Regions from separate parts of the Solibacillus sp. NPDC093137 genome, predicted to be linked through region 2. Evidence: riboswitches for the same ligand, from Rfam matches in the RefSeq annotation. Region 2 holds a riboswitch; each other region holds the start of a gene.
What was found. A riboswitch is a leader RNA that binds a small molecule or an ion and turns the genes downstream of it on or off. The one in region 2 is predicted to bind cobalamin.
Positions count from the first base shown of each region.

Region 1: linked by a shared signal. The riboswitch ahead of ACQKN3_RS11270 (ABC transporter substrate-binding protein) and the one ahead of cobJ (precorrin-3B C(17)-methyltransferase) in region 2 are both predicted to bind cobalamin.
Region 3: linked by a shared signal. The riboswitch ahead of ACQKN3_RS08400 (hypothetical protein) and the one ahead of cobJ (precorrin-3B C(17)-methyltransferase) in region 2 are both predicted to bind cobalamin.

Region 1 is NZ_JBNNVH010000001.1:2,252,293-2,260,144, forward strand. It holds gene ACQKN3_RS11255 (cob(I)yrinic acid a,c-diamide adenosyltransferase) at 152-712, opposite strand; gene ACQKN3_RS11260 (adenosylcobinamide amidohydrolase) at 813-2,279, opposite strand; gene ACQKN3_RS11265 (FecCD family ABC transporter permease) at 2,279-3,277, opposite strand; gene ACQKN3_RS11270 (ABC transporter substrate-binding protein) at 3,270-4,217, opposite strand; cobalamin riboswitch at 4,360-4,548, opposite strand; gene ACQKN3_RS11275 (acyl-CoA dehydrogenase family protein) at 4,666-5,820, opposite strand; gene argS (arginine--tRNA ligase) at 6,151-7,818, opposite strand; gene ACQKN3_RS11285 (DUF1934 domain-containing protein) at 7,821-7,852, opposite strand, start outside.
Region 2 is NZ_JBNNVH010000001.1:1,291,490-1,299,341, forward strand. It holds gene ACQKN3_RS06670 (precorrin-8X methylmutase) at 1-539, opposite strand, end outside; gene cobK (precorrin-6A reductase) at 551-1,309, opposite strand; gene cobJ (precorrin-3B C(17)-methyltransferase) at 1,318-2,979, opposite strand; cobalamin riboswitch at 3,208-3,394, opposite strand; gene ACQKN3_RS06685 (S16 family serine protease) at 3,562-3,885, opposite strand; gene ACQKN3_RS06690 (hypothetical protein) at 4,018-4,449, opposite strand; gene ACQKN3_RS06695 (DUF2785 domain-containing protein) at 4,465-5,265, opposite strand; gene ACQKN3_RS06700 (acyl-CoA thioesterase) at 5,288-5,692, opposite strand; gene ACQKN3_RS06705 (GNAT family N-acetyltransferase) at 5,707-6,510, opposite strand; gene ACQKN3_RS06710 (class I SAM-dependent methyltransferase) at 6,523-7,290, opposite strand; gene ACQKN3_RS06715 (alpha/beta-type small acid-soluble spore protein) at 7,555-7,767, shown strand.
Region 3 is NZ_JBNNVH010000001.1:1,625,536-1,633,387, forward strand. It holds gene ACQKN3_RS08370 (ECF transporter S component) at 1-110, opposite strand, end outside; gene ACQKN3_RS08375 (bifunctional adenosylcobinamide kinase/adenosylcobinamide-phosphate guanylyltransferase) at 97-525, opposite strand; gene ACQKN3_RS08380 (histidine phosphatase family protein) at 468-1,073, opposite strand; gene cobS (adenosylcobinamide-GDP ribazoletransferase) at 1,046-1,819, opposite strand; gene ACQKN3_RS08390 (bifunctional adenosylcobinamide kinase/adenosylcobinamide-phosphate guanylyltransferase) at 1,832-2,374, opposite strand; gene ACQKN3_RS08395 (ABC transporter substrate-binding protein) at 2,442-3,395, opposite strand; gene ACQKN3_RS08400 (hypothetical protein) at 3,385-3,942, opposite strand; cobalamin riboswitch at 4,106-4,287, opposite strand; gene ACQKN3_RS08405 (Fur family transcriptional regulator) at 4,353-4,763, opposite strand; gene ACQKN3_RS08410 (metal ABC transporter permease) at 4,760-5,626, opposite strand; gene ACQKN3_RS08415 (metal ABC transporter ATP-binding protein) at 5,642-6,388, opposite strand; gene ACQKN3_RS08420 (isopropylmalate synthase) at 6,499-6,732, shown strand; gene ACQKN3_RS08425 (pyroglutamyl-peptidase I) at 6,806-7,438, opposite strand; gene dacB (D-alanyl-D-alanine carboxypeptidase/D-alanyl-D-alanine endopeptidase) at 7,452-7,852, opposite strand, start outside.

The DNA.
Region 1 (7,852 bases), 960 kb from region 2:
ATTCACCCCGATAAACTATATGAATCTATAAACCCATTGTAGTTATGAATGAGCATTCAGTCAACAGATTTCGTCATTAATTCTGAAAATTAAATCAAAATATAAAAAATGCTAGTTAGACAAATATATCGTCTTAACTAGCATTTTTCGTTTATTTAAATACGTCACCACTACGGATATATTCGACATCCTGGATTGATAATCGGTAGTTTACGACACGTGCTGCAGCAAATAAATAATCCGATAATCGGTTTAAATATTTCTGTACAACTGGAGAAACATTTTCAATTTCTTTCATTAAAGATACAGTTTCCCGTTCCGCGCGGCGGGCAACAGTGCGGGCGATATGCAGTGTAGCAGCTGCAGGCGCCCCACCCGGTAAGATAAAACGTTTTAATGGTGGTGCTTCTTCAGAAAGTGCATCGATTCGGTTTTCCAAAACAGTGATCGGTTCTTCCGTAAGTTTATAATGACGTTCTTTCATCACATTCGCCAAGTCCCCGCCTCCATCAAACAATTCGTGTTGAATGGCAGTTAAATCTTCAATCAAATCCTTGAACTTTTCCTGATCCAATTCACTGACAGCTTTACCGATAAATGAATTCAGCTCATCAATTGTGCCGTATGCTTCAACGCGCAGATGGTCTTTATCGACACGTCCTCCAATAATGCTCGTTTTCCCTGTATCGCCTGACTTTGTATATAATTTCATCAATAATCACCCTTTCGATTTAATAGTATTTCTAGGTTTTTTAAAAATTCCCTTTTAGTATAATGACACTCTTTTTTTAGCTGACGTTTTTCCAGCCACTTTACTTATTATAATGCTGTTTATATTTTTTAATTGCTTCTATTGTAACTTCGAAAACAGCCCGTCCGATTAGTTTGCCGATTTCCGTAATAGGTCCGGCATACGGCATTTCATCCCCTTGTTGGGTAGCCGCAATCAATAGACTGTCGGTAGCGGTACTAGTTGCAATTGTATTTGTCACTGAATCTTTTATTTGCTGATCTGCCAATGCTTTCGTTTTTGCTTCTGTTGCTGTAATCATCGCCTGAATAAATGCTTCATCTGTCAGCTTACCATTAACGATAACCCATGTATTAATCGTACCGACATGTGGCTCATCTTCCCGCAAATATGTTTTCGTAACATCGACACTATTTCCTACACCTGCTGTTACCATGACAAGGATTTCTACATTATTTTTCGAGAAATGTCGAATTACTGCGCAGCTTGTTTCCACTGCTGTAAGCATCACGACTGTATTTGTTGGAGAAAATTTACGCTCTATTAAAAATTGCTCCGTTTCCTCCTTCACATTATAAATATCGTATTCTGGAGCAATGGAACGGTTGAGTAATGTGTCATACCAGCCTATGCCGGCATTATGCACAGCAGAAGAAATTATTTTCAGTGGTGCCTGGGCCTGATATTCGATATAGTCTTCCGTTATTTGAAACTGGTCCATTTGGATTGTCGTAGCTTTTCGTCCCATTTCATTCTTTGGCAACATCGTAATTTGCGGCTTTGGCAGCTCCGGGTGAGGATATGTCGCAATTCTAGCCTGATATACATCGGCAATCTGTTCTTGCAACACGACTTCGTGCGGCTCGCCAAACGCACGTACTTCACCATTTTCCAACAGAAGGAGTTCATCACAATAAAGCGATGCCAAGTTAATATCATGAAAAATCGAGACAACTGTCAGCCCTTGCAATTCAACTTGCATCCGAATCATATCCAGAATCTGCTTTTGATGAGCGATATCCAAATGATTAGTCGGTTCATCCAATAGAAGCAGTTCCGAATTTTGTGCAAGTGCCTGGGCAATAAATACCCGTTGCTGCTCGCCTCCCGATAAAAACTCCAAGTACTGATTATTATATTGCGACACACCTGTGCTTTCCATCGCCCGCTGAACTGTCTTTTCATCTTCTTCGGTCCAGGAAGAAAAGAAGCCGCTTTGATGGGGGTAACGTCCTAACGAAACCGCATCATATACACTGTTTGTAAATGCACTTGCATTTAATTGAGGAAGAACTGCCATCTTTTTCGCCAATTGCTTGTTATCATAGCTTTTAAGCGGTTTCTCTTCGATAAAAATTTCCCCTGTTTCAGGCTTCAGCACACCACTGATCATTTTCAGTAATGTCGATTTCCCGCTGCCGTTCGGACCAAGAATCCCGAGAATTCTTCCTTTTTCCACGTGAAACGTCATATTTTTTATAATCGTTTTCCCGCCGTAACCACCTGATAAGTTATTTACTTTTAACATTATGCAACAACCTTTCTACGTTGCTTGAAGAAAATATAGGCAAAGACAGGCGCGCCGATAAAGGAAGTAATAACACCAATCGGCAGTTCGATAGGGGCTATAATTGTACGCGATACTAAGTCACAAATGACGAGCAGGCTTGCACCGTTCAAAAACGACAATGTCAATAAATGTCGATGGTCTGCTCCGATCAGCAGGCGTATCATATGAGGTACTACTAACCCTACAAATCCAATTGTCCCGGATGCAGCAACAGCCGCTCCTGTTAAAATGGAACCGCCCGCCAAAATCATATACTTGCTGCGCTTAACATTTACCCCTAAATACTGGGCACGCTCTTCTCCATAAATCATCGCATTCAGTTCACGTCGAGTTAGCCAAATAATCACCGTACCGATCACCATAAATGGCAGGACCATCTGGACATATGGCCACCCTCGCATCGACACACTTCCAAGAAGCCATCCGATAATTTCTCTTAGCTGTTCACCTGTAAGTGCAACCATTAAGGAAATGCAGGACCCCAAAAACGAACTGAAAATAATCCCCGTCAAAATCAGTGTTTCCATTTTCATCGAACGGTCCACTAGTCGGGCAAATGTCAGGACGATGATCATCGTACATGCGGCCCCGGCCATACTGAATACAGGCAATGTGAAGACACCGAGCACTGGTATTGAAATCCCTAAAAAGATTGTCATGACTGCACCTACAGAGGCTCCTGATGAAATTCCTAATGTATACGGATCTGCCAAAGGGTTTTTAAGTAACCCTTGAAATGCTGCTCCAGCTATCGCTAATGATGCCCCGATTAATGCGGCTAAAATGACGCGGGGCATTCGGATTTTCCATAAAATACTGTATGCAACCGGATCTGTCGTTTTATCCCATAAAGTTGAGAACGGAATATTAACAGACCCGAATGAAATGCCGATCCAAATACTGCTTAAAAGTAATCCAATCGATAGTGCATAGGCGATTGAATATTTTTTATTCATTAAATACCTCTGGATAAATCGCCGCACCAATTGATTCAATACCTTCCACAATACGCGGACCTTGTCGACTTGTCGTATCGCCATCAACTAATTTCACATTGCCTTTTTTTACTGCATCCATTTCGGCATATGCATCGTTTTTCTCGATTGCCGCCATGTCGCTTTCATACGTTACTAAAATAACGTCCGGATTGCTGTTTACGAATTGCTCTGAGCTGTACATCGGCCACCCTAGTTCAGGAACAGCATTTTCTGCATTTAACACGTCCAGCATTTCACTGATGAATGTCTCTTCGCCTGCTGCATAAAGGTCCGGATCTGTACCAACAACGATGAACACGGACTTTTCTTCCAGGTCGGCTACTTTCACTTCAATTTCTTCGATGCCTTCTTTGATTGATGCAATCATTTTTTTGGCTGCTTGTTCTTTATTTGTCAGCTGCCCGATTTGTTCAATCGTTTCGTACGTTTCTTCAAATGTTTTCGCATCTTTTACAACGAATACTGGAATTCCTACTGATTCAAGCTGCGCAATTGCCTGTTCATTGAAGCTGTACATTCCGGATTCATGTGCTAAGACTAAATCGGGTTGCAGACCGATTATTTGTTCTAAATTGAACTCCATGCCGCCAACTGATTCTTTAGATAATGCTTCTTCAGGATATGTATCATTGTCGTTCACAGCGATAATTTCATCGTTTAACCCTAGTCCGAATAAAATTTCCGTATTGGATGGAGCCAATGTAATAATGCGCTCTGGTGCTTTTTCAAGCGTGATTTCTTTGTCCAAGGCATCTTTTATAGTTACCGGGAATTGTGCTGCTTCAGTTACTTCTGTATTGCCTTTTGCTGATTGTTCATCTGTTGCTTTTTCCGAGTTGCATGCCGCCAATGTTAATGTAAGTAATGCTGCGGAAGATAACAGTTGCCATTTTTTCAAAATAATAACCTCCAAAAATTTCGTTGTATAATTTTCTACAAAAATAAAAAGCTTCCTACTAAAAATGAAGGAAGCTTTACGTATGCAAATAAAATTCAATGGAAAAAGAATTTATCCGCCACATCCTATCCTCGTAGGTTTATTTTAGGGCATTATAAAGGCAGGTCTCCTGGCTTATGCATAACGTTGATAAGCGCCTTCCCGAAAGTTTTTCAGTGGCATGCTGCTCTCAACTAGCATTTACAGTGGCGGGACCGCATCGGAATTGCACCGATTTCCCTTTTACTCCTTACTCTATCAGTGAGCAAGAACCTTTATCGTCCATATAAAATTAATAGCTCTATTATAGCTGATATTCAGAAAAATGTGTGCTCAATCGCCAAAGTTTCAGATAATTCTTCTTATTCCGCTGAAATTATGAATAAAAGAACTGCTCACCCCTTTGCTTTTAAGCTTTTTCAATTGCCGTTTCAGCTAAACGTTTAATCGTAATGTCATCCATTGGCGGATTGTGCAGACCTGCACGGACATCACGGTAATAGCGTTGAAGCGGATTTGATCTTTGCAGGCTTTTTGCCCCAACTAGACGCATCGCTTTATCTACAACTTCGATTGCTGTATTTGTCACGACATGTTTCGCAATATTGATTTCATTAACTAATGTCGACTTTTTAATCGGATCATTATAAAGCCCCGCAACACCGTAAATTGTAAAGCGTGCTTTCGTCAACGCCAAATCCATTTCTCCGATCAGCGTTTGGACGTTTGGCAACTGGGCAATTGTTCCTTGAATACTGTTCGGGGAATGACTATTCGCAAAGTCGACCGCGTAATCGCGGGCAGCCTGGGCAATCCCTAAATAAGTTGCCGGGATGAGGAGCAGCCAGCCGTTCAGCTTAAATCCGGTTGAATAGTTCGGGATTTCCACTAAGTTTGTTTGATCAACACGTACATTATCAAGTACTAAATCATCGCTTCCCGTACCGCGCATTGACGCAACGTCCCACGTATTTTCGACCGATACCCCTTCGGCCGATTTCGGAACGAGGAAAAATCCTAAATGACCCTCATCTTCAATCCATGCAGACACTAAAAAATAATCGAGGTCCGGTGCACCGCTCGTATAGTTTTTACGTCCATTAATTACATAATAATCACCATCACGTTTTGCTGAAGTCCCCGGACGACCCCCACGAACCGGGCTTCCCATCGCAAACTCACTTACCGCGCGATTGACTGTCGCGCCATTTGCGATCTCTTTGCCAAACCAGTCGAGCTTTTGTTCATCCCAGTAGCGATTTTCAAATATTTCGCCTACATTTTGAATTGTCCACGATACAGCCAGCCCCGTGCTTCCGCAATAGCTCGCCAAAGTTTCCTGCAGTAGTAGCGCATCATATACTGTAAAGCCATCTCCGCCATATTCCTTTGGCAATGTTATTTTTGTATAGCCGATTTCTCTCAGCTTCCGGAAATTTTCAAATGGAAATGTCGCTTGTTCATCTGTTTGCTGAGCATGTTCTTTCACGCTCTCTGCTATTGTTTCGAGCTTTTTCAGCCATTGTTGCTGCTCGTCTGTTTGAATAAATAATTCCTTGCTCATGAAAAGCACCACCTCATATTTATTGTCCTGTATATAGAAGTCAAATTTAATAGTACGTTTCGGGAAATTACAAGTCAATAGATATCCCCAGTCCCCTTATAGGGATTCCATGCGGTCTATTTTCACGACAATTGAAAGTTTTGCCGGTGAAAGTGGAACGTTTGCGGAAAAAAGGAGAACCTATTCGCCATAATGTGAAAAGTTACGACGCGAAAGGCGAACTGTTGCATCTAAAGTAGAACGAATCGCTTTTCAAATAGAACAACGGCAATTTCAAATAAAAAGCACTCTATTCCCTTAAATAGAAATAGAGTGCTTTAAAAAGTTAAATTACATTTTTTCCGGTGCGCTTACGCCGATTAGTTTCAGTGCATTCGCTAATGTAGTTTTTACTGCTGTGATCAATGCTAAACGAGCTTCTGTCAGCTCTTTATTATCTTGGTTCAATACTTTTTCTGCATTGTAGAAGCTATGGAATGCAGCAGCCAAGTCTTGAATATAGTTTGCGATACGGTGTGGTGTGCGGTGTTTCGCTGCATCTGCCACGATTTGCGGGAATGCGCCGACTTTTTTAAGCACATCTTCTTCTTTTTCTGCTGTTAGCAAGTTCAGGTTTTCCAATGATGCTTCGAAACCTTGCTCGTTTGCTGCACGCAAAATTGATGAAATACGAGCATGTGCATACTGTGCGTAATATACCGGGTTTTCGTTCGATTGTGATACCGCTAAGTCTAAATCGAAGTCCATATGTGAATCCCCTGCTGTTTTAACGAAGAAATAACGAACAGCATCCAAGCCTACTTCTTCTACTAATTCACGCATCGTTACAGCATTACCTGTACGTTTACTCATTTTGAATTTCTCGCCGTTTTTGTACAGCTGAACCATTTGGATAATATCTACTTCCAATGTACCGCGGTCATAGCCAAGTGCTTCGATTGCCGCTTTCATACGTGGAATATAACCGTGGTGGTCAGCACCCCAAATATTGATCAGCTTATCAAAGCCGCGACGTAATTTATCTTCATGGTAAGCAATATCCGGTGTTAAATATGTGTATGAACCATCGTTTTTAATTAATACGCGGTCTTTGTCATCACCGAATGTTGTTGAACGGAACCAAGTCGCGCCTTCTTCATCAAAAACATGGCCATTTGCTTTTAGTTTGTCTAATGCTACATCGATTTTACCGTTTTCATATAAAGAAGTTTCTGAATACCAAACATCGAATTCAACACGGAAGTTTTTAAGGTCATTTTGCAGTTTCGCCAATTCCAGTTTCAAGCCGTGCTCACGGAAAAATTTAAAGCGTTCTTCATCAGATTTGTCCAAAATTGTTGCACCGAATTCTTCAGCCAGCTTACCGGCAATTCCGATAATATCAGGACCGTGGTATCCGTCTTCCGGCATTTCAGCTTCCATTCCTAATGCTTGCTTATAACGAGCTTCCAAAGAATACGCTAAGTTATTAATTTGGTTACCGGCATCATTAATATAATATTCACGTGATACGTCAAAACCAGCAAAATCCAATACATTACATAATGAATCCCCTACAGATGCACCGCGCGCATGGCCTAAATGCAAGTCACCAGTCGGGTTAGCTGAAACGAACTCGACCTGTACTTTTTCTCCTGCGCCTGCAGTTGAACGACCATAGTTTTCGCCTTGTTCAAATGCTGCTGTAACAACACTCGCCAAGAAGTCTTTACGAACTGTAATATTCATGAAACCTGGTCCTGCAATTTCAATCTTTTCGATGTCTGTGCCTTCAGTCGTTAAATGTTCTAAAATCGCTTCTGCAATTGCACGTGGCGGCTTTTTCGCCAGTTTAGTTAATTGCATTGCGATATTTGTTGCAAAGTCACCGTTTGCTTTATCCTTTGGTGTTTCTAAATGGATGTTGATTTCCGTGCCTGCTTCTACTAGGCCTGCTTGATCGATTGCTGCTTTTAATGCTGCTTTAATCGATTGCTGTAATTGTTCTACTGCATTCATAGTTATACCTCCGTAAATTCAATGTCTAATTTGT
Region 2 (7,852 bases):
TCCGCTTTCGATTCTGCTGCCGAAACGAACCCAACAGGCATCCCAATAATTAAATCCGGCTTTGCAAGGCCTTCCTTAATCAGACGAATTAATTCAAGTAGAGCTGTTGGAGCATTCCCAATTGCATAAATTCCTCCTTCTTGTAGTTGCGTCGCCTTTTGCATCGAAATAATGGCACGAGTTGTTCCCAGTTTTTTTGCTTCGATTGATACATCTTCATCTGCGATATAACAATGTAAATCCCCGCCATGTTTTTGGAATCGTTTACGCCCTGATCCACTTTCAATCATCTGAACATCGGCAACAACATGGCGTCCAGCTAAAATTGACTGAATTCCTGCTTCAATCGCATCATCCGTAAAAATCATGCTGCGGCCCAGTTCGAAGTCTGCTGAAGCATGGATAACGCGGCGAACAACAAGCCATTGTTCATCCGTAAATGGATGCTCGCCCATTTCTTCTTTAATCATCGCAAAACTATAGTCATAAATTTTGTCCGGGTCTACTGTTAGTGGTACGAAGTCTGTATTAAAATTCATATTTGCCATTGTTATTTCCCTCCTAATTTTTCATACACTTCTTCAAATGAAGTGCATAAGTTTTCATATTGTATTTCTGGTCTTTTAATTAAGATTACTGGAATACCAATTTCCAGAGCCGCATCCATCTTTTCGTCTACCGAACCGACTTTCCCGCTTTCCTTTGTAATAATAAGTGTTGTGCTGAACTGTTCGTAAAGCGCTTTATTCAATTCTTTAGAAAACGGTCCTTGGATTGCGATAATATCGCGCTGCTTCACACCAAGCGTATTGCATTTATCCATATTCTCTTTATTTGGCAGCATCCGGCATACTAGACGAATATTTTCGCTATGTAATAATTGCTCCGTAAAAACGGCAAGCGTTTTACTGCCTGTTGTCAGCATAATAGTTCCTGAATGTGCGGATGCAGCAATTGCCGCCTCTTTATACGTTTCCACTTCCGTAACGAGCGGATGTACATAACTTTGCTGCGGACGTTCATATCGAATATAGGGAATACCCGTTAAATTTGCAGCGGCCATCGCTGTTTTGGAAGCCTCTTCCGCATATGGATGACTGGCATCGATAACCATTGTTACCCGCCGTTCTTCAATTAGTTCCTTCATTTGCTGTTCTGTTAAACGACCGACATGGTACGGAACATTCGCTTCCTGTAGACTCGCTGCAGCAGATTCCGTCACGACAGTCGCCACCAATTCTTGTCCCGCTTGCATTAATTGAACAGCCAGCTCTCTTGCATCACTTGTTCCAGCTAAAAATAAAATCATCATTTCACCTAATCTCCACAAGGGGCCTCTTCCACTTTAATTTTGCATGACATATCAATATAATTGAAATTCAGGATTTTTTTTACACGTTTAAAATATTTGAAAAAACGTTCATTCGGATGTGCATTTTCTTTATAGTCCGCAACGATTTCTGTTAGTAAAGGAATCAATTTTTCGGGATCGATCCCTTCAAGGACAGGTTGTGCTGCATGTGCTGTTCGTCCAACTGGTTTGGAACCGATAAACAAATCAAACTTTTTCTTGCGGTAAACAATGCCGATATCATCAAAAACCGCGCGATAACATGCCATTCCGCAACCGTTAAAACCGACATGTAGTTCTTTCGGCATTTTAATGCCACCAAGTGTTTCCATAATCTCTTCAGCATATGGAATGGATTCGGCTTTTTCGCCGTAACAGAAATCACACGCCTTGACGATTACTACGTCGCCGACAGGTTGAACAAGTAAACCCGTTTTTTCTACCGTTTCTACGATTCTTTGAGGTGAATCGGTTGGTACCTTCAACACGAGACGGTGATCAGGCGTATACTCCATCGTACCCCGTTCTCCTACAACCTCTGCCAATGTAATCATTTGTGCAGGTGTAATCATTTTATTGGCAACACCTGGTGATACAGCAAACTCAAATATGGATTCCACTTCTTGCTGCACTAAAAAAGGATTTTCTTCAACTTTTACTGCTGACGTTTCTTTATGTACGAGCGCTAATGCTTCATTTGCAAGCTGTAATGCGGTTGTTTTAATGGCTGCTGGTTCAACTATTTTTTTCTCTATAGCTTCAATTTTTTCATACCCGGTCTTTGCTTCACCCGTTTCCTGATCCAACGCCCAAGGTTCCGCTTCTTTTTTCAAACGTTGGTGCGGTTTTAATAGTTGTTTTTCTTGCCCTAAAGTATATTTTCTCTGATAACCACGCGGTGTAATGATTTTATTATCGTAGTAAAATGTTGAGGAATTCCCAACGACGACCGTTGTCAGCATTCCGATATCATGTTCGAGCATATCTTCTAGTGTTGTTAACACAATGTCCTGCGTATCCCGATAGGCAGCTTTTACTAATCCGACAGGTGTATCAGGTGAACGATACTTAAGCAATATTCGTTGTGCTTCCACAATTTGTCTTGTCCGTCTGCCGGATTTAGGATTGTAAAACGCAACGACAAAGTCTGCCATTGCCGCTGCCTCAATCCGTTTTTCGATGACCGTCCATGGTGTTAAATGATCACTTAAACTAATTGTGCACGAATCATGCATAACAGGAGCGCCAAGTAAACTTGCACAGGAGTTAATCGCTGATATACCCGGAACGACTTCTACTTCAATTCCTTCTTTTGCAGTCCATCCCTTTTCGATTAATACTTCATATACGAGGCCCGCCATTCCGTAAACACCTGCATCACCACTTGAAATAACAGCAACTATATGGCCGGCTTCAGCCTGTTTTACAGCTTCTTGCGCACGTGAAACTTCTTCTGTCATTCCCGTACTGACGATAGTTTTCGCCTTCACTAAGTGCTCAATCAGTTCAACATACGTTTTGTAACCCATAATGTGATCACTTTGCTGCAGTGCATCGACTGCACGTTTTGTTATATGTTCCCGATCACCAGGTCCGAACCCTACAACAAAGATCTTTCCTTTTTGCATGTAAACACCCTCCCTATTAGAAAAATACATCTCGCACCAAATAGGACGTGATGATAATTTTTCTTATGTGGATTTCATTAAAAACTAGTATTGCTTATCCACTAAGAAATAAAAAAAGCCCGCACCTCTCGTTAGAAAGAGGTACGGGCATGTGAAATTAATACTAAAAAAGTATAGAAAAACACAAAAACAATTACTTGTTTCGCCTATACTTCTCCCTCCGAAAAGTAAGTATCGTTTAAATAAGCAGGTTTCCTGGCTTAAGCTTCCTTTTACTTTCACATCTTCCCATCTTTACGACAGTGATTCATTGTGATTTCATCAGCTATTACAGTAGCGGGGGCTGCATTAGTCTTTCACTAATTTCCCTTTTACCTTACAAAATTCTGTAAGCACTTATTTAAATTGCAAATTATTAAATTATTATAAAAATAACATAGTCTATTAAAAAATGATAGAACAATTATTATGATATCAGTTTTTTTCAGTGAAGATAAAGCATTGTTCCTTCATTATTTCGGTCCTTTGCACATTAATTTCCTATCTTAATTAACAAAGGTTGTTTATTTTCTGTTTTTCATTTTATTTATTTAATGACCCTATTTCATTTAGTTTTTTTATATCAGTTACAGCATTTTCTATAGATGCCACAGCGATAATTTCTATATTAAGTTGCTCATCTTTTTTTACTCTCTTCGCCTCTTCTTCATTTTCTACAGGTAGAATTATATGAGAAAAACCGCTTTGTTCGGCAATCAAAGTTTTCGCTTTTATTGAACCGATTTCCTTCACATTTCCTTTGCTATCAATCGCTCCAGTTACGGCAATCGGAATATTATTGTTAACGTCACCATTTTCGATAAGAGCACTTAATACAGTGGCAAGTCCTGCACTGTCACCTTCTATATCTTCTCTTTATAAAAATTGATTAATAGCAAAAGCGTTTTCTGGTAAATAAGCAATGACATTTTCCTTCATCGTCTCAAAATGTTTCTCCGTGGGACGTACATAACTAAGTAATTCTTCATTTTTCGAACGTTACCGGATTTTATTCGTAACAACTTCCGCATCCAAAACTTCTTTATTAGTTGAAAATTCCATAGTATGAATTAAGTAGTTCAAGTCCGTTATATATGGGATCTCAATCACTTCGACTGCCAATACATTGATTCCTGAGTCTTTCACTATTTCAAAAGGCTCGTTATATGACATAAGAAAATAAGTATATTTTTCATAATCAATCAGTCGGCTTTCAAAGACAGCTAATAGGGCTAGTATATAAAAAATCCCTAAAAAAGCTGCTTTCAACTTCTTCTGGTTCCGGTAAACAAAGAATCCGAAAATTGAAATACCCAGGCCCACTATAATAAAAATAATAAATTGATAACCGTTAATCTTATCAAAATAATATGCGAGTAGGCCTGTTATGTATAAAATGAATGGCAGTATCATTAAAAAAATACGTCTCAATTTTTCAACTCCTTACTAAACAAAAGTTGAATTTCCAAAAATAATCCAATCGGCTGTTTTTGTACATTTGGTCGATTTTAATAAATGTTTTAATAATGTTGCCTCAAATTTCTTTACGTTCCATTCATACCGGTATTTCTTATGCCAATCCTCTACTTCTATGTAATGCAATCCTTTTAGCCACGTTACCAATCGCTCATCCGTCAGTCCCTTATCCAGTAACGCATCAATGACCGGTAACATACGCTCTTCTTCCTCATCAATTAAAGCATATTCAGTATGAAGACAGCTTTTTAAACTTTGTAATGCATTACATAATAATTGAGATTCCTTCATCAACGGATGTCTAATTGCTTCTGTTAATAAGTCACTTCCATGTGCAACCGCATGTGCCCAGCCCTTTGTAGTGTCGAATCCCCGGAAATCCTTCTCAAGAAATAAATAATGAATACTTCGGTGAATAGCCTCAACAACAAGTTCTTCAGGCAAACTTCTTTTTTCACGATCTATCCCTAAAATGAGGGTGATAACGAGTGCCGAAAACGATCTTGTAAATACATCATCAGAAGGATTGCTCTGTGTAATATTTAAATAAAGGTGCTCATCATCCGAACATATTTTTAATATTAAAACTAATTGTTCTTCAGTAAATTGCTCATTCAGAATTAATTCGCAAAATCCCCGATAAATTAAGTTGTCACGTAAATAGCCATCCGTATTTCCTATATTTTTCAGCATAAATTCGATTAATTCATTAAAATCAATTAAATCCAGATTAATCGATTTATTTACTATTCCTTCTAAATGTTCTTTCATCACCAATTAAATTGCTCCTTTTTTATTGCGCTATTTCAAAAAGTTTTTTTAATGGCTCAGGAATTTTCGCAACTCTTTTCTTTTCTAAATTGAAAAAGCATCCTGATTGTTTTCCGATGCAATGGATATGCTTTTCCGTTGTAATTTCCAGTTCCATTTCCCAACTAGATTGCCCGATTTTCACCATCCAGCAACGTCCGACCGGTTTATCGAAAATTGTTAAAGGGGCTTTGTATTCAATCTCTGTTTTCATCAAGATCGGGGAGATTTGCACTGCCATCATTTCCGCCAATGAGTAATGCTCATTTAAAAAAGCCATACGTAAATCCTCAAACCACCTTACATACACAATATTACTAACAATGCCCATTGCATCGATATCATAGGCGTTTATTTGAATCGGTTGTTCTGCTAATAATGTTCTCACAATTTGTCTCCCCCTTATTTCCCCTCTTCATAACGAACCATAGTCCAATAACCGATATCTTCAAACCCAATCCGCTTATAAATGCGTCCAGCAGCCGGATTATCATAAAACAGACAAATTGATTTTCTTTCAGCGAGCAGGTCTCGGCAAAGTTTCAACATACAATGTGTCGCATATCCTTTTTTCCCGTATCCCGGTCTCGTTCCGACGCCTACAATCATCGCGGACTGAGAATTTTCCGCTGTTGTTGATGCTGAAGAGACCATCACACCCTGTTCGTCACGAATAATATAAGTACGCCCCGTTTTAAATTTTTCTGCGCGCTCTCTTCCTTCTACACTAAATGTCCCTGTTGAAAATTCCGGAATCGATCTGAGCATGTCAATATTTTCTTCGTATTCACTTGGCTGTAAATACGTCACATTTGAAAAATCCAAATCAGATGTGGGAACGGTCAATTCTGTACATTTTGCATAATACGTTTCGCTGTCCCGACGAATACCGCGGTCAATCCATTTCTTTAATGGAGCGACTAAATGCTGAAGCCCTGATAGTTCTATCTGACCTCGATTTTCGCTAATGATTTTGGCAAATCCCTCGGTATCATAATTTCCTTCACTATACGGGATATAGTTTTGATCATAACGCAGTAAAATCGCTTTTAGCTGATCACCTTCAAATTGCCCCCATAAATCCTGGATATCCGATTCCATCCCATACGCTTCAATATCACCGATGATAAATAAATTTTCCGCCGGCTTTTTATGTACAAGTGCCAATGTAGTTTCAAGGTCTTCGTTTGTTAACTTTCGAATCATTATAGTTGCCTCCTATATAGTTCGTTTACGAGCTTTTACGATAAAGGTTGTTGGAAAGTGGCTTGCTTTATGTAGAGAATAATATTTTTCGGAATACGGAATTTCTTCACCTTTTGCATGTACCGGAATATCACTTTCAATAATTTCTACAAGTTCAAAGCCTACTTTTAAAAGTGCATTTATAAATGTCGCCATTTTATATTTCGGTATTTGCATTGGCGCATCTTCCCCTTTAAATGTCGTTGTTTCGATATATCCTTCACGCTGGTAGGAATCCGTTAAACTAAACTGATGATCTCGGCATTTGATTTGATTATAGAAAGGGTGTTCCCAGCTGAAAATAAATTCGCCTCCTTCTTTTAAGTAGCTGTAAATTAACTTAAACGTTGCTGGAAGATCACTTGACCAGCCAATCGCATAAATGGAATATACTAAATCAAAATAATTTTTCGGCAGACCGATTTCTTCTTCCATTGGAGCCGTAAATAAGCTTGCCTCAATGCCGTATAACGTTTTCTGTGCCAGGTCCATTTGGGCACTCGAAAAATCAACCCCCCAAAGCTCCTTTGCACCATTGTTATTCATATATAAAAGAGAATGACCGCTCCCAAATCCAACTTCCAGCACTGTTTTGCCGGCAACACTTCCGATTAAATTCAGTTCCTCTTCGGTTTGTGCTAATGGTCCGTAGCTTGGCAACGCATCTCCTCCAGCAAAATGCTTTGCTACAATATCCCAGCTTTTTTTATTGTTTTCGATAATTGTATTCAAAAAAGTCATTCCTTTCTGTAACGATGACGGATCTTTACTGCATGTCCCAATTAAACCACTTTATTCCATATGTTACAATCCGACAATTTTTCTAATTTGTTTTAGTTGCGGTGCGAGCTATCCTGTGTGATTTAGTGTTTATCGATGATAATTGGTTATTATAAAAACACCATATTATAAAAACGTTACCAATTGAACTGTAAATTACCTAATTCTGATATGGTATGAAACTTTCTTCCCTGTGCATTCTAATGTCATAAGGAGGCGATAACAATGGCAAACAACAATAGCTCAAACAAATTACGTGTACCTGGTGCACAACAAGCAGTTGACCAAATGAAGTACGAAATTGCACAAGAGTTTGGTGTTCAATTAGGACCAGACGCTTCAGCTCGTGCTAACGGCTCTGTAGGTGGCGAAATTACGAAACGCCTAGTTCAAATGGCAGAGCAGCAATTACGCGGCAATTCAAACAACCAACAATAATTAAAGAGAAGGAAGCGCTACAAATTTGTAGCGTTTTCTTTTCATTTTGGCTTTTCAAGGAGATTACATACATAGACAAACCAAA
Region 3 (7,852 bases), 330 kb from region 2:
AGTGCAGCTGTTCCGACTATCCCTACCGGCACTTTAATAAAACTCCCAATCACACAAATTGCCGCAATCAATGCTGTTAAAATAATTAAACGTAATTTAGTTTTGTCCATGAGAATCTCCTTTTAAAATTTGTGGTATGCCGTACCATACACGAACAACTGTATGTGCTTCATTACAAAGCTTCTGATAAAGCCGGCCGCATGTATCTCTTAATTGCCGTGTGTCTTTTTCAAGCGGTACAACGCCGCGGCTCGTATCTGTACAAATACAAAACAGTTCTGCCCGCTCTGCAATTTGTATAATCTGTTCGAAAATTTGCTGGGCAGCCTTTTCTTCCGGTTCATGAAGAAGTGGTAAAATCATTTGTTCAAAATTACTTATTATGTAGCGCTCGTTTTCATTTATATTTTCAAGTTTTGCCAAGTGGCCTTCACAAACAATCAGTTCTTTTGCAGGTAACTGTTCAATCAATTTTTCTGCATATTTTCGTTTACCGTTATGTGCGCCTCCGAGTATAACGTACATCTCGCACCTCCTATGAGTTCATCTACCGAATCCCAGCCAAGTGTATAAATCGTACGATGATTGGCCACTGTTTGCTGAAAAGTTTGTTCCTTCATTCCGTATATGGCAAGTAATAATCGAATTACTCCTCCGTGTACGATGAACGTATATTCCTTCTTTTCATTTACAATCTTATGAAAGCCATCCAATACTCGCTGCTTGAATTGGAAAAATGTTTCTCCGTTCGGTATCGGGTTTTCAAGCGGATCATCAATCCAAGCCCGGTATGTTTCATTATGCTGTAATAGTTCATATGTACACATTTCAAAGTCCCCAAAATGCAGCTCACGCAAATATCTAGATGCGATAAATTCAGCATTCGGAAAATAACATTGTGAAGTTTCACGGCATCTCCGTAAATCGCTCCCATAAACAATACCAGGCTGTAGATCGATCTCGGCTTCCACTTTTTTCAGTATCGGTTCATCTGTCCAGCCAATATATTTCCGTTCTGTATTTGCTTTCGTTTTTTCGTGCCTGATTAAATGCACAGTAATATTGTTAGCCATAGTATAACCTCCAACCCTTCACCGAGTGCACCGAGTAAATCACCTGTTACACCGCCAAAATGTTTCTTTGACCAAATCCGGTAAATAAATACGGCGAACAGCATCACGACCACTAAAATAAACAAGCTGAAAACTCCAATGTATAACCAGCACACAAATGCCAGGATACTTTGAACGCCGATTAAAACAGCAAGCTTATTTTGAATGACGATTCCTTTAAAATAAGCAGCGAGTCCCTTTTCCTTTGCCGGCTGCATCGTTACAAAATATAGCAGCATCCCCATTCTTGCTATAAAGGGAATGAAGATTAAAAACGGCACAATCGCCAATTGACCATGCAACAGCATTTCGTAAATAACGCCGATTTTTAATACGAGTAAGCAAAAAACACTAATAACCCCAAAAGCGCCTGTACGTGGATCATCTAATATTTCCAGCCGTTTCTCTTTTTCTCCGTAGGAAAAGAACGCATCGCTCATATCAATCCACCCGTCTAAATGCAGCCCCCCGGTCAGGACGATCAACCCGATAACAATCAAAATCGCCAACAGCAGCTCCGAAATTTCACTATAGCGAGATAGTATCAATACACCACTACTAATTATGGCTCCAATCAGCAATCCGACAATCGGCAAAAATCCATACATCCATGTAACAGATTTCGAATTCATATCCAGCTGTTTCTTAATCGGCACTGCCGAAAAAAACTGCCACGCTAATAAAAAACCGCTCCAACTATTTTTCAACTTGTTTCCTCCTTACTTCCAACGCTGTACAAGCTGAAATTGTACTTCATATGCTTCATCACTATTTTGGACAATCCATTGATGTAGCTCACCCAACAATTTACGATATAAATTTACCTCATCATATTGTGAAGGCAATTCATCCAGCACTTCATTTGATACAACTATTATTGTAGCACCTTGCTTCCGCCAAGTTAGCAATTGCTTTTGCAGCGATTCGATACAATTATCGATATATTCGCTATTTTCATTTTTTTGTTCATATGTATACATTACATTCGAAAGCCATGTTGTCACACATTCAAAAAGCACAACTGCCTCGTTGGAAAGCTGCCCAATCGCTAACGGAACTTTGACTTGCATTTCCACTGTGTTCCAGTTGATGTTCTGAGTTTCACGGTCCTGCTGATGGCGGATTATCCGTTTTTTCATTTCATCATCAAAGGATACGCCTGTCGCGACATAGTAGAGCGTCTTTTTCTCACCTAATTGCCTTGCGTATTTCTCTGCAAAAGCACTTTTACCGCTGCGTACACCACCGGTTATAAAAATCAATGGTATCCCTCCTTAAACATTGTAAAAAGAACATGCCTAAACTAAGGCATGCCCTTCTATTCTATACTTATTTAAACAGTTCCGGATATACTGATTGTGCCATAATTTCAACTGCTTCACCAATACGCGGTCCAGGACGGGACATAATATCTCCATCGACTAAATAAACTGCCTGTTCTGTGACTGCCTGTATTTTATCCCAGCCTGTCCGTCCTAGAATCTCATCAATTGCATTTTCCATATATGTTGCTGGCGTAATAATAATTTCTGGATTACGAGTGATGACATCTTCTTCCGTTACACTAATCCAACTCGACTGATCAGCAAAAATATTTTCAACATTCGCATAGTTCATTATTTCCTGCTGGAACGTGCTGCTGCCGGTAGTCCAAAGAGCCGGAGCTGGTGACACTTCATAATATGCTTTTTTCTTCGTATCAAGTGTCGCTGTTTTTTCCTGTACTGTATCAATTTGTTCCCTAATGTCGGCTACAACTTCTTCCCCTTTATGTTCGACACCCATTACTTCCGACAGCTGGATAATATCCGAATACACATCATCAAATGTCTCCGCAGAAGCAATTACAAACACTTTAAGACCTGCATCCTCCAATTGGGTAATTTGTGCTTCCTCCCCGATTGTATACGCTACAACTACATCCGGATCTAATTCCAGAATTCGCTCTGCATTGATAACTGTAGAAGTCGACACTCGTTCAATTTTTTGTGCTGCTTCCGGATATGTATCATATTCTGTTGCGCCGATAATTTGTTCTCCGACACCCAGCTCAAACAAAATCTCTGTATTGCTTGGTTGCAGAGAAATAATTGTTTCCGGTACTTCATCGAATGTCACTTCAACACCACGGTCATCTATAACCGTGTAGGGTACACCATTATTTTTCGATTCAGCCTGCTCTTCTTTTTCTGCTTTGCCACCTGTTTTTTCCTCATCTGATCCACATGCTGCCAGTAATAATGTTGCTGCTAAAGCAACGACCCATTTGTTATTAAATTTCATTTGTTGTAACTCCTTTTTTCTTTTTCGATGGATAGGATTTTGAGATAAATGGAATTTCCTCTTGTTGATGTTGCTGATTCATATAGACCGCCATGACAAAAAATACATTGGCAAGCAGCCCTAGAAAATCAAACAGAATTTCATCCACTTCTCTTTCTTCGCTCACTTTATGTAATGCCCTGTAAGACTTTTTCGCCTCGCTGCGGCAAATGTGCAGTCTCGCTGCACTTTCGATTCCTTGTGGCAGTACAAACTGCTGAATCGCTTCTCCAACTTCACCTACATAAAAATCGTAGCGGTCGCTTAGCCATTGCAAATCCTCAGATGTAATGGCCAATTTGCCGCGGACCGAACCATTTGCATGATAGGCTAATGGTTGAATCCTCCTCAAATCCTCCAAGACGACTTGACCGGATGCATCATCGACTAATGTCGGAAAAACGGTACCGATTCGTGTTGTTAAAGAATCAGTGCGGATTTCATAATCGACACAGCTTTGCTTTTCCCGCATAAACGGATAGCAGGAAAAACGGATATCCTTTTTCATAAAAATTCTCCTCACTTCATGTAATGCCTCACCGAAAATATTGAGTGTACGAAAAAAAAGCCACCCATGAGAAAATGGATGGCTTCAAAAATCAAACAAGAATGCAAAATGTTGCTTATTCAATCAGTGACTGCCGTACATTCTCTTTAATTCCGAAGAGGGATGTTACGATAAGAAAAAGATTGGTCTCCTGGCTCTGCGTTTCACTTTACTCATAAGTACCTTCCCGCTATATTAGCAGTGGTCTCACACTTATTTTCATCAACGCTTACAGTTACGGATATAGCTTCGGATTTGCACCGAATTCCCATTTATGCATAATGCATCTTTTTCCTGCAAATTTATTCAATTTGTCTTAATCACTTTAGCATATAAAAAAAATTATGCAAATAAATATTTACTACAGCTACCTACAAACATTCCGGACATTTCCCGTAAATCTCAAATTTATGGGCCTCCACAGCATAACCCGGCAGTTTTTCACCAAGCATTTCCATCGGGCAAACAGACAGTTCTTTTACTTTCCCGCAATCACGGCAAATAAAATGGTGGTGATGGTGATCCGACTCACAATGCATACGGAAATTACGCTCACCGTTTAATTCTGTTTCTTCTAAAATATCAAGCTCCACAAAAGTAGCCAAGTTACGGTAAATTGTATCGAAACTCATTCCAGGGAAATCTTTTTTCAATACCGATAACAAATCACGGGCAGTCAAATATTTTTCTGTAGCTGCAAACATACCCAAAATCAACTCTCGTTTATCCGTCTTTTTATAGCCATTTTCCTTTAATATTTCCCACGCGCGCGCTGCATTCACAGTACTTTTTCCCCTTCCGATTTAATAGTTAATTTCAACACAATCTTCTTAATTAAAATTACTGACAGCAAGATTAAAATGGATGTGACAACAATTGTTCCACCTGGTGCCAAGTTTAAGTAAAAGGCAGAAACGAGTCCAATCACTACGGCCAGCTCTCCAAATACAATCGCTAAAATGATTGCTTCTTTAAAGCCGCGAGCTAATCGCATCGCTGCTGCTACCGGTAATGTCATTAAGCTTGAAACAAGCAAAATTCCGACAATACGCATACTTGCTGCGATTACGAGTGCGACAACAACCATAAAGATTAGATGAATCCATTTCGCGGGTAAACCGCTCGCTTTCGCATATTCTTCATCGAACGACAATACGAAAAGTTCTTTAAAAAATAGTATTAAAAATAATACAACTATGACTGCAATTGCCAGTACAACATATAAATCCTGGCGTGATACAGCAGATACAGAGCCGAATAAATAACTCATTAAATCTGCATTAAATCCGCTTGCAAGTGAAATAAAAATGGCACTCACACCGATTCCACCCGACATAATAATCGGAATCGCAAGTTCTTCATAATGTTTATATAGTCTACGTAATCGTTCAATTAAAATCGAACCACTTACAGATGCGACAATCCCTAGATAAATCGGGTTCAGCAATGCCAGTGCTGCAAACGATTGGCTCAAATACAGGCTCCCTGCAATCCCCGCCAAAGTGACATGCGACAGTGCATCTGCAATAAGAGATAAACGTCTTACTACGATAAATACACCTAATAGTGGTGCGATTACTCCAATAACAAGCCCTGAGAAAAAGGCGTTTTGTAAAAATTCATAGTTTAATATAGCTTCAATCATAACGGCCTGCTCCTCTTAATGAATCTTTCGAACAGAGTGGCCGTTCCAGCTAGCAATCTGTTCTTCCGAAATCGTATCAAAATCATTTTTGTATCCGTGAAAATGGATCGACTGATTTAAGCATGCGACATGACTGACACGATCCGAAACCGTGTCCACATCGTGTGTAACTAAAATCATTGTCATATTGTGATGCTTATTTAAATGTGCGAGCATATCATAGAATGCCTGCACATTTTCGCGGTCAATTCCGACTGTCGGTTCATCCAAAATAAGGAGCTTCGGATCGGACACTAATGCACGTGCGATGAAAACACGCTGCTGCTGCCCTCCGGAAAGCTGACCAATATTCCGTTTTAGAAATTTCTCCATGCCGACATCTTTTAGAGCACCTTTCACTAGAAAGTCCGCATCTTTTGGATAGCGTTTAAAGAGCCCGACCTTTTGCGATAAACCGCTTTTCACGACTTCTTCGACCGTTGCAGGGAACCCCGAGTTAAAGGCATTGGATTTCTGCGAAACATAGCCAATCCATTCGCGGTGTTTAAAATGGTTTGCTTGTTCGCCAAATAATTTAATTTCCCCTGACATGGGCTTTAACAGTCCTAAAATTAATTTCAAAAGTGTCGATTTTCCGGAACCGTTTTGACCGATTAACGCCAAAAAGTCGCCTTCATTGACACGTAGCGAAATATTTTTCAATGCTTGTGTGTATTCATATTGAAAGGAAACATCCTTCAATTCAATCAATGGTTTTTTCATTTCGTTCGCTTCTTTCTAATTCAAAATCATTACGATTTACATCATGTTAGTATAATGCAGATTTTTGTTCATGTAAAGGGAATAAACTTGAAAGGATGAAGACAATTCAAATGCTACAATGGTTTGATAACTTAAAAGGAATGAATGACAGCCAGCTGCAGGATTTTGCAAAACAACAGGGGCTTGAATTGAGCATTGAAGAAGTTCAGAAGCTGCAAAAAATTTTGAAGCATGCCAATATAAGCTGGGCTCTTACCGGCGTTCCAAAAGAGGTTTTACAAAAAATTCATAAGCTGCTTGGGGATAAACGCTATAAAAAATTGATGAAGCTAGTCGGATTGTAAAAATTTACGTAATATGAAAAAGAAAAGCAACAGTTGTACTGTTGCTTTTCTTACTATTTGATAATGAATTTAACTAAAGCACTTTATCTGCCAGCTCCACGTTTTCAACACATACTTCGAGTGCCAGTTCAATGGCAGCCGTCAAATCACGCATTGACCAGCCTGGAATTCGGCCATGCTCAATCGCCAGCTCAAACGATGCAGGGATGTGGATAAATCCTGTTGCTCGTATCGCTTCATTCTTAGCAGCATAGTACAAGCCTTCATACATAATATTATTGCATAAATATGTTCCGGCTGAATTCGATATGGCTGTCGGATAACCTGCAGAATTTAAGCGGTTGACAATTTTGCGAATCGGCAATGTCGACAAATACGCAACGTCCCCATCTTCTTTAATCAGTGCATCTTCAAATGCATTTCCCGCATTGTCCTTTTCCCCGTCTTTTACATTCAATGCAACCCGTTCCGGAGAAATTTTCGAAATACCTGCAGCTAATCCTAATGAAACGATTATCGTCGGTTTTACTTCTTCGACCAGTGCCATAAACTGTTCCGGTGCTTTTGCAAAGTCCACAGATAATACACGGCCAACAATTTCAAACTGACCGATAGATTTTCCGTTCAGTGCCTGCACGACTTCCATTGTAGGGTTTATCGGATTTGATAAAAACGGTTCAAATCCTGTTAATAGTAATTTCTCCATCTGTTTTGCCCCTCTATAAGTTCTTTACAAGCGCTGCCATAGTACGGTCAATATATACTGTGCCATTCGATTTGTTTTCCAGTAAAATCGAGAAAATATATTGTTTTCCGCTTTGGCCTTTCATATACCCTGATAAAGTATATACATTCGGGATATAGCCCGTTTTTGCATAAATTTTATTTTGCAACGCACTGCTTGTTAAACGGCTTTTTAGTGTTCCGCCAATCATGCGATCTTTATTGCCGGCGACTGGCAACGAATCAAAAAATGTACCGAAATACGGTTCTTTTTGAACTTTGTAAAGAAGCTGTGAAAGACCGTTTGATGTTACACGGTTTGAATTGGATAGTCCCGAGCCATCTGCAAAACGCCAGTTATTCACAGGAATATTCATTGATGCACTGTATTTCTTCA